3 regions of the Martelella sp. genome follow, and region 3 is predicted to be linked to each of the others. Evidence: predicted binding sites of a transcription regulator. Region 3 holds the regulator's gene; each other region holds the start of a gene.
What was found. The regulator PhoB, encoded in region 3, activates phosphate uptake and scavenging genes when phosphate is short. The targets are predictions, from matches to a motif close to TGTCATNNANCTGTCAT.
Positions count from the first base shown of each region.

Region 1: AC5DC2_RS08310 (NAD-glutamate dehydrogenase) is a predicted target of PhoB. The motif match lies at 1,561-1,577, and genes of this name have one in related genera.
Region 2: olsB (l-ornithine N(alpha)-acyltransferase) is a predicted target of PhoB. The motif match lies at 1,582-1,598, and genes of this name have one in related genera.

Region 1 covers NZ_CFHTCS010000072.1:6,394-9,692, reverse strand. Annotated here, with positions in the region: gene AC5DC2_RS08320 (carbonic anhydrase) at 1-548, opposite strand, end outside; gene pdxY (pyridoxal kinase) at 586-1,461, opposite strand; gene AC5DC2_RS08310 (NAD-glutamate dehydrogenase) at 1,673-3,299, shown strand, end outside.
Region 2 covers NZ_CFHTCS010000055.1:5,976-9,274, forward strand. Annotated here, with positions in the region: gene mutS (DNA mismatch repair protein MutS) at 1-410, opposite strand, end outside; gene olsB (l-ornithine N(alpha)-acyltransferase) at 657-1,529, opposite strand; gene lspA (signal peptidase II) at 1,843-2,331, opposite strand; gene AC5DC2_RS07025 (TrmH family RNA methyltransferase) at 2,328-3,197, opposite strand; gene AC5DC2_RS07030 (class I SAM-dependent methyltransferase) at 3,194-3,299, opposite strand, start outside.
Region 3 covers NZ_CFHTCS010000010.1:15,834-19,132, reverse strand. Annotated here, with positions in the region: gene AC5DC2_RS01985 (carbohydrate kinase family protein) at 1-65, opposite strand, end outside; gene AC5DC2_RS01980 (orotate phosphoribosyltransferase) at 149-844, opposite strand; gene phoB (phosphate regulon transcriptional regulator PhoB) at 1,101-1,784, opposite strand; gene phoU (phosphate signaling complex protein PhoU) at 1,816-2,529, opposite strand; gene pstB (phosphate ABC transporter ATP-binding protein PstB) at 2,570-3,299, opposite strand, start outside.

The DNA of each region.
Region 1 (3,299 bases), on a different contig from region 3:
TTGCCCTGTTTCTCCGCCGCTGCGACATTGGGGAAGGAGCGCAGATTGGAGAGCGAGTTGCGGATCGAGATGCGTTCCAGCGCCGTCTGCCGCTCGCCGGCTGTCATGGCCGAGTTTGCATTGATCTGTTCGGCCGCAGGTTTGAGCAGCGTCGTCCACTTGCCGATGAAATCGCCGGGCGTCAGTGGCTCGGCTTCCGGTGAAAGGGCGGCGTGGATGCCGCCGCAGCGACCGTGGCCGAGCACGACGATATTCTTCACCTTCAGCCCCTCGACAGCGAATTCCAGCGCCGCCGAGGTGCCGTGATACTGGCCGTCCGGTTCATAGGGCGGCACCATGTTAGCGACGTTGCGGACCACGAAAAGTTCGCCCGGGCGGGCGTTGAAGATCATTTCCGGCGCGGCGCGGCTATCGCAGCAGGCGATCACCAGCGTCTGCGGCTTCTGACCTTCCTCTGCCAGTGTCCTGTAGCGCGCGCTCTCTTCGACATAGCGTCCGGACATGAAGCTCCTGTAGCCGTCGAGAAGGGATTTGGGAAACGCGTCCATCTGTCTTGATCCTCATTCTTTCGCGCATCGCCGCGCATCATTTTCTTCTACGGTGCCTGGCCGGATGCATCAATTGACGAAGGCCAACTTTTGCAAAAGGGGCCGTAAAACCGGACGTGTTGCGTTCAAGCTGCAGCTCGTCGGCGCCCTCGCGAATGGCGCGCGCCAGAACCTCGTAGACCGACGCCGTTGATTTCTCCAGTGCCTCTGCGGGAGAAAGTGCGGCAAGCCGTGCCGCAAGATAGAGCGCGGAGAACAGGTCGCCCAGTCCGTTGGGCGGGTTTTCCAGCCGTCCGTGCTCGGCCAGCACCGCCTGGCGGCCGTCCACGTAAAGCGCGGCCACGCCGTCCCGGATAAAGGCATGGGCGGAGGTCACGACCACCTCGCGGGGGCCGAGCGCAAGCGCGGCATCCACCGCCGCGCTGTTGTTGTCGATCGGCCGGCCAGTCAGCCAAGAGAGTTCGAACCGGTTCGGCGTGGCGATATCGGCGAGCGGCAGAAGACGGTCGCGGATGGCGGCGGCGGTTTCCTCCGGCACGTAGAGACCCTTCTCGTCGCCGCTCACCGGGTCGCAGAGATAGGTGATCCCGGGATTGTCCGCCTTGAGCCCCTCAACCAGCGCGGCGATCGCCTCGGCCTGTCGGGGGCCGGCGATATAGCCGCTGATGACGGCGGAAATCTCGCCGCGCCAGCGGCTCGAGCCGAGCTCCGCAAGCGCCCGGGCGAAGCCGGCATCATCGAATGTCAGCCGGGTGGACGCCCCGTGGCCGGGATGATAGGGCAGGACGATGGTGGGGACGGACCAGGTAGCAAGCCCAAGCGTTTCGAGAGCGAAGACGATCGCCCGGTTGCCGACGGCGCCGCGCATGACATGGCTGGATATGGCGATGACCGCGCCGGTTTTTGCTGTCATTTCAAATCCTCTGTCGGGCTTGCAACCAGTGCGATCAAAAAAGCGGAAATGTTTTGCCATTTGCCTCATTTACGCTCTAAATCGCCTATTGGAGGGCGCTGTCAAGCCAGTGTCATGACGGCGACGTTAAAGGTCGAAGAGGGCCGGGACAACAAGGCGGCTTCAAATGCCGTTCCCGGCGACTGACAAACAAGAACACGCTGGAGGAAACATGGAAAACAAATCCGATCAGATGCGCAAGGGCATGATGGCCGCCGCCGAAAAGGCAGCGCTTGCGGCCGATCAGCCCTTCATCAATCCTTTTTCCATGTTCAAGCGGGCAAGCCCCGAGGACCTCGCGCGCTATGATGCGGCGATGCTGGCACAGGCGGCCGTGCACGCCGCGCGCGAGGTCGGCGCCTTCGATGGCGCAGAGGCCCGCGTCACCGTCGGTCCGGTCTCCGGCATCGCGCCTTCGGGCATCGCAACCGATGTGATCACCGTGACAGTCCGGAACATGCCCTTCATCTACGATTCGGTGATGGCCGAGATCGGCGAGTTCACCAACGATATCCTGCTTGCCGTCCATCCGATCCTGATTGCAGGGTCCGGCCGTTCCGTCACCGCGTTCTCGCCGGAAATCCAGCATGCGCCAGAAGATCGCATCAGCCATGTACAGGTGCATGTGGCCGCGCTTTCGCCGGAGACGCGCGCACGGCTGAAGGAGAGGCTCGACTATGTGATGGCGCATGTGCGGCTTGCCGTCAACGACTGGCCGCTGATGCTTGAGAAACTGAAGACGGCCATGGATGAGATGGACGCGCGCGCCCCGGAGGGCCTGAAAGCGGGCGCCGAGGAGGCAAAACACTTCCTGGAATGGCTGCGCGACGGCAACTTCACCTTTCTCGGCATGCGCGAACTGGCCTATATCGACGAGGGCGGCTCCGGACGGGTCGAGCATGTGGCCGGTTCCAGCATCGGCATTCTCTCCGATCCCGAGATGCGGGTCCTGCGGCGCGGGACGAACCCGGTCGTCTCCACCCCGGAGATCCTCGCCTTCCTGGAAGGCCCGGAGCTTCTTCTGGTCACCAAGGCGAATACGACCTCGATCGTCCACCGGCGCACCTATATGGACTATATCGGCGTCAAGCGCTTCGGCGAGGATGGAAGGGTCGTGGGCGAACTGCGCATTGTCGGCCTCTTCACCTTCACCGCCTATACCCAGTCTGCCGCGCGCATTCCGCTGCTGCGCGCCAAGCTTGCCGAGGTCTCGCGCCATTTCGGCTTCGAGCCCAAGAGCCATGCCGGGCGCATGCTGCAGAATATCCTTGAATCCTATCCGCGCGACGAACTGTTCCAGGTGCCGGTCCCCCAGCTGACCGAGTTTGCCGAACAGATCATGGATGTGGCCGAGCGACCGCGCATCCGCGTGTTGAGCCGCATCGACGGCTTCGACCGCTTTGTCTCGGTCCTCGTCTATATTCCGCGCAATCTCTATGACGCGCGGCTGAGGGAGAAGGTCGGGGAATATCTCGCCGAGGTCTATCAGGGTCATGTCTCCGCCTATTACCCTTCGTTTCCGGAAGGCCGCTCGGCCCGCGTCCAGTTCATCATCGGCCGCCACAGCGAGGAGAAGACGCCCGAGGTGCCGCAGGTCGAACTGGAAGAGGCCGTCCGCAGGCTCGCCGCCGACTGGTCGGAGCATTTCCGTTCGCTCGCCGGCCCCGGAGCGCCCGATTTCGATGCAAACGAGGCCTACCACGAGGCATTTTCCCCCGAGGAAGCCGTTGCCGACCTGCCGTTGATTGAAACGGCGGCCGAAAGCGGCATTCGCATCGCCTTCTACCGTCCCGTCAATG
Region 2 (3,299 bases), on a different contig from region 3:
TCCGTCAGCGTGCCGGCGGTGACGAGCCGGGTGACATCGCGCCGGACGACGGACTTCGCGCCGCGCTTCTTTGCCTCGGCGGGATCTTCCGTCTGCTCGCAGACGGCGACGCGAAAGCCGAGGGCGATCAGCTTCTGGAGGTAATCATCGGCCGCATGGACCGGCACCCCGCACATCGGGATATCGCGCCCCAGATGCTGGCCGCGCTTGGTCAGCGTGATCGACAGCGCCCGAGCCGCTTCAACGGCGTCATCGAAGAACAGCTCGTAGAAATCGCCCATGCGATAGAACAACAGGAGATCGGGATTGGCCGCCTTGATCTCGATATACTGCTCCATCATCGGCGTTGCCGATGCCCGGCTTTCTGCAGAAATCAGTTCTTCGGTCGGAATACGATTATCGTCTGCCACGGCGCACGCTCGAAATGAAGGGAATTGCCCTCTTCATCTGTCATGATTTTTTGCGGCTCGAAAGTGTCGGCGGCAAGAAAGCTGGGCAAAACGTGATGGCGGCGGGGCGGGTTGCGAGCGGCCGGAAGCAGACTTGCTGAAAGTTCAGCCGATTTCAGGCTGTCTATTCCTGCGGAAGCCTTGCAGCAAACAATCTCTCCCCTTGAGGGAGATTGTTGGGGGGGCTATGCGGCGCGCTCCAAAATTTCAGCTTGCGAATCGGCCGGCGTCGGCGCCGTAATAGTTGATATAGCGGTCGGAGATCGAGGCGATCGGCAGAACCACGAGCACGTCGGTCGTGTTGAAGGCGTGGTCGATCACCGCCCCCTCGCCGACCATCGCGCCAAGGCGCAGATAGCCCTTGATCAGGGGCGGCAGGCCGGTGAGCGCCCGGCGTCCGGACGCTTCCTCCGCGTTCATCAGGTTCATGTCGACGGCGAGTTCGGGCCGCGCGTTGACCGCCCATTCGCCCGTGGCGCGGGCATTGTGGTGGAGAAAGGAGAGCGCCATGGCATGGTCTTGCGGGTTGGTGCCGTGGAAGGAGGCGCAACCGAACATGACGCCGATATTGTGCTTCAGCGCATAGGCCCAGTTCCCCTGCCAGAGCAGTTCGACGGTGCGCTTGCTGCGGTAGTCCGGCAGCACGCAGGAGCGGCCGAGCTCCATGAAGCGGACATCGGGATGGCGTGCGACGAGCTTGTCGGTCTGGTATTCGCCATCGGAATAGAACCCGCCGTTCTCCATCGCCACCTCGTGGCGCAGAAGCCGGTAGGTCGCCACGATCTGGTCCTCGACATCGCCGTCAAGCTTGGTGTCGAGCACCAGAAGATGGTCGCAGATCTCGTCCCAGCGGTCGAAATCCCGCCTGGCGCGCATGGCGTCCGCCGGCAGACGGGCCTGCATCTCATCGACGAAGACGCGGTAGCGCACCGCCTGCGCAGCCTCTATCTCGCCGGGCGTGCGGGCAATGCGGGTTTCAAGCGAGCCTATACGGCCCAGGATACCTTCCTGCAGCAGCGCCGTGCTGACAGCCGCCCCTCCGGCGCGTTCGGCAGCCTGAAGAAGATCGAGCGCTTCCATGGTCATCGCGTGTTCCGGATCGTTCATCTTGGATGTCATAAACCATCTCACTGCGACACGTTCGTGACAGTCGCATCCCGCCATTCTGGAGGTCACTTTGTAAAAAAGAGGTCCTCTCGCGTCAATTTTCCGCTGCCTCTCATGTGCCTTCGAGGCACGGTCCCAACCGTGAAAAGACTAGTACATGGAGCAGGCGAGGTCCAGAAGGTTTTGACGCGCCGTCAACATCCGGGGGCCATCCGGGGCTGAAACGGCCTCACGGCAATGCCTTGATGTTCAAGCGCTTTCTAATGTGAGGACGGGCATGCCCGGGTCAGCCATCGTCACGTCCGGGGCTTTTGAACAGGAACTCCTGGACGAAGATCATCACCGCGCCGACCGTGATGTAGCTGTCGGCAAGGTTGAAGATCGGGAAGGTCCAGCCGCCGACATGGAAGCGGATATAGTCGACAACGTGGCCATAGATGAAATGATCGAGAATATTGCCGAGGGCGCCCGCGACGACGAGCGCAAAGCCCAGCAGCGCCCAGCTCTGCCCCGGCGCGGTCTTGCGCCAGAGATAGATGACGACCGCGACGATGACGAGCCGCATGCCGACCAGCGCCCAGCCGTTCGTATCCGAAAGAAGCGAAAAGGCGATGCCGGGATTGTAGGTCTTGAACAGGCCCAGGAACGGCAGGACGTCGATGGTCCGGTGGAACGGCAGATAGATCTCGACCGCATATTTGATCGCCGCATCGAGGAGCAGCGCGATGGCGACGAAGGCAATGGCCGGACCGGGGCGCGAAAGCGGCGATCTCATTGGCCTGCCTCCGGAGCGTCGAGCGAAAGCAGGTGGCGGCGCGCCTCATAGAGCATGACGCCGGTGGCAACCGCGAGGTTGAGCGAATCGGCCCGGCCCTGTTGCGGAATGCGGGCAAGCCGCCCCGCCCCTTCGGCGAGTTCTGGCGGAAGCCCCTGCTGCTCGTTGCCCATCAGAAGCACGACCGGCTTCTTCGTGTAGTCGATGGTCCGGTAGTCGACGGAGCCGGCAAGATGCGTGGCGACGATCTCGGCGCCGCTTTTCTGCGCCCAGTCCAGGAACGCGCGCGGCTCGGCGCGCGAGACCGGAAGCGCGAAGACCGACCCCATGGTGGCGCGCACGGTCTCGAGCGAAAACGGATCGGTGGTCTCGCCGACGAGGATGACGCCGGCCGCGCCCGCCGCATCGGCTGTGCGGATGATGGTGCCGAGATTGCCGGGATCGCGCACCCGGTCGAGCGCCACATAGGTCTCGTCCCTGGCCGGGCGGATCTCGGCAAGCGGGCGGTAATGGCTTTCGAAAATGCCGACGACCATCTGCGGATTGTCGCGCCGGGTGATCGCCGAAAGCACCTTTTCGGAGACCTCGAGCACAAGACCGCCGGAGGCGATCGTCTTGGCGGCGACCTTTTCCACCTGCGCCTTGCCCTTGGCCGCCTTGGCATAGATCAGCGTGCGGATCGACCAGTTGAGCTCCAGCGCGTCGATGACGAGCTTCAGCCCCTCGGCCATGAAGGTTCCGGTCTCCTCGCGGTGCTTCTTCTGCGACAGCGCGCGGATATCCTTGATGATCGGATTGGAAAGGGAGGTGACTTCCTTCACCGTTCCGACGCGCGGCGCGCGCCTTTCTTCTCGCTCGAAGCTCATTGGGGCAACCACCGCGCATAAAGGGATGTTGAAAGAGCGCGGCCGGGCTGATCGCCGGAAAGCCCCGCCTCGCGAATGACAAGCTCGCCCGATTCGACCACG
Region 3 (3,299 bases):
GGCTCGCCCCTGTCCGTCTCGCGCGGCAGCATGTCGATCAGGGCTTCCCCGCAGCATAGAATCATTCATCTTCTCCCAATTTCTGTAAGGCGTCCGTGCGCCGGGTCGCGGCAGTTCGCCCGCCAACCGAGGCGGGCGTTCCTTCTCCTCAGACGATCAGTTCCTCAAGCCCGCCGCGCGCCCGCGACCAGTCCATCGGATGGTCGAGGAAGGCGCCGACGGCATCGAGCGTCGCCTGATCGGCGAGCCCGTCCTTGCGCGCCACCGCAAGCACGTCCTTCCAGGTGGCGATATGATGAAGGGCAACGCCGCCTTCGCGGAAACGTCTCTCCGCCTCGCCGAAAATCCCATAATAGAACAATGCCATGCCGTGTTCCACCACGCCGCCGGCCGTGCGGATGGCATTGATGAAGTTGAACATGGAGCCGCCGGCCGTCGTCAGGTCCTCGATCACCAACACGCGCGCGCCCTTGGGCAGATGGCCCTCGATCTGCGCGTTCTTGCCGTAGCCCTTCGGCTTCTTGCGGACATAGATCATCGGCAGTTCCAGGCGATCCGCCAGGAAAGCGGCGAAGGGAATGCCGGCCGTCTCGCCGCCGGCGACGCAATCGAACTTTTCGAAGCCCGCATCGGCAAGCACCCGGGCGGCGGCAAAATCCATCAGCGTGGAGCGGATGCGCGGATAGGAAATCAGTTGTCGGCAATCGATATAGACGGGGCTGACCAAGCCGGAGGCAAGCTTGTAGGGCTCGTCCGGCGAAAAGTGAACGGCGCCGATTTCCCACAGCATGCGCGCCATCAGATCGCCCATCACCGCGGGCTCCGCGAAACTTGCTCTGCTCATCTCAACAATCCTCTTGTGCTGCGGCTTTTCGGAATGCGGGGAGGAGGCATCCCTGAAAAGCCCTCTTGCCGGCGCGCATATCCGCCGACGGCCGCCCTCAGTCCAATTGGACAATCGGGCGTGAAAAATCAATCGCCGCAAATCTGTTTCAACAGAGCCGAACGGCTGACCGGCACAGCATAGCTGAACCGGTTCCACCCGCAATGACGGATATTAAATCGTTTTGAAAATCTTTGTGGCGGCGTTACGGGCGCGCCTAGACTTCCATGGAATAGCCCGCGCCGCGCACGGTGCGGATCACATCCGGCATCTGCGAGAAGTTGAGCGCCTTCCTCAGTCGACCGACATGCACGTCGACGGTACGCTCGTCCACATAGATGTCATGGCCCCAGACGCCGTCGAGCAACTGCGCGCGGGAAAACACTCGGCCGGGCGATGTCATCAGGAATTCGAGAAGCCTGAACTCGGTCGGACCGAGGCGGACTTCGCGCGCCTTACGGTGCACCCGGTGGGTCTCGCGGTCAAGTTCGATATCGCCGCATTTCAGCACGCTGGAGAGCACTTCCGGACGCGCGCGCCTCAAGATGGCCTTCACCCGCGCCATCAGCTCCGGGGTGGAGAACGGCTTGACGACATAATCATCGGCGCCGATCGCCAGGCCCCGCACCCGCTCGCTCTCCTCGCCGCGCGCCGTCAGCATGATGATCGGCAGGCGTTCGGTCTCCGGCCGCATTCTCAGGCGGCGGCAAAGCTCGATGCCGGAAACGCCGGGCAGCATCCAGTCGAGCAGAAGCAGATCGGGCACGCGCTCCTGTAGCCGGATTTCGGCTTCGTCGCCGCGCATGATGGTTTCGACCTCATACCCCTCGGATTCGAGATTGTAACGCAGCAGAACGCTGAGCGCTTCCTCGTCTTCGACAACTGCGATTTTCGGAACCATAGGACGTATGTCTCCCTTGTATTGACTGGCTTCAGAGATCGTCGGACCCGACGGCCGGGGAATTGTCGTCCTTGGGACGCTCTCCCTGCGGCTGGGAGCCGGTTGCAATGTAATAGATCATCTCGGCGATATTGGTGGCGTGGTCGCCGATGCGCTCGATATTCTTGGCGCAGAACAGAAGATGGGTGCACGAGGTGATGTTGCGCGGATCCTCCATCATGTAGGTCAGAAGCTCACGGAACAGCGAGGTGTAGATCGCGTCGATTTCATCATCGCGCTCGCGGATGGAGCTCGCCTTGTCGGCCTGGCGCGAGGTGTAGGCGTCCAGCACCTCCTTCAATTGCAGGAGCGCCAGTTCCGACAGGTGCTCGATGCCGTGGGCAAGCTTGCGCGGCACACCGGAACCCTGCACCGAGATCACGCGCTTGGCGGTGTTCTTGGCCATGTCGCCGACGCGTTCGAGATCGGAGGCGATCCGGATAGCGCCCATGATTTCGCGCAGGTCCGCCGCCACCGGCTGGCGCCTTGCGATGACGACGACTGCCTTTTCGCCGATCTCGCGCTCCGCCTCGTCCAGCACAAGGTCATCCTTGATCACCTTTTCGGCAAGCTCGGTATCGGTGTTGACGAGCGCCGTCACCGATTCGCTCACCATTTCCTCCGCCAGACCGCCCATCTCGGAAATGCGGCGCTGGAGATATTTCAGTTCGTCATCGAATGCCGTCAGAATATGCGATGGAGCCATGACTGTTCCTTCCTTGGCGTGAGCCTGCGGCAACCGCCCCTCAGCCGAAACGTCCCATGATGTAATCCTGGGTGCGCTGGTCCGCGGGATTGGTGAAAATCGTGTCGGTGTCGTTCTCCTCGACCATATGGCCGAGATGGAACATGGCCGTGCGTTCGGAAACGCGCGCGGCCTGCTGCATGGAATGCGTCACCATCACGATGGTGTAGTTTTCCTTCAGTTCGGAGATCAGTTCCTCGACGCGGGCGGTCGCGATCGGATCCAGCGCCGAGCAGGGTTCGTCCATGAGGATGACCTCCGGACTGACGGCAATGGCGCGGGCAATGCACAGCCGCTGCTGCTGGCCGCCGGAAAGGCTGGTGCCCGGCTCATGAAGCCGGTCCTTGACCTCGTTGAACAGGCCCGCCTTCATCAGGCTGGTCTCGACGATCTGGTCGAATTCGCTGCGGTGGCGGGCCAGCCCGTGGATGCGCGGGCCATAGGCGACATTCTCGTAGATCGATTTCGGAAACGGATTGGGGTTCTGGAACACCATGCCGACACGCGCCCTGAGTTCGACCACATCGATCCCCGAGGCATAGATGTCCTCCCCGTCAAGCGTGATCATGCCGGTGACGCGGCAATTGTCGATCGTGTCGTTCATGCGGTTGAGCGTGCGCAGAAAGGTCGACTTGCCGCAGCCGGACGGGCCGATCAGCGCGGTGACCGCGTTTTCGCGGATGTTGAGACTGACATCGAACAGCGCGCGCTTCTGTCCGTAGTAGACGGAC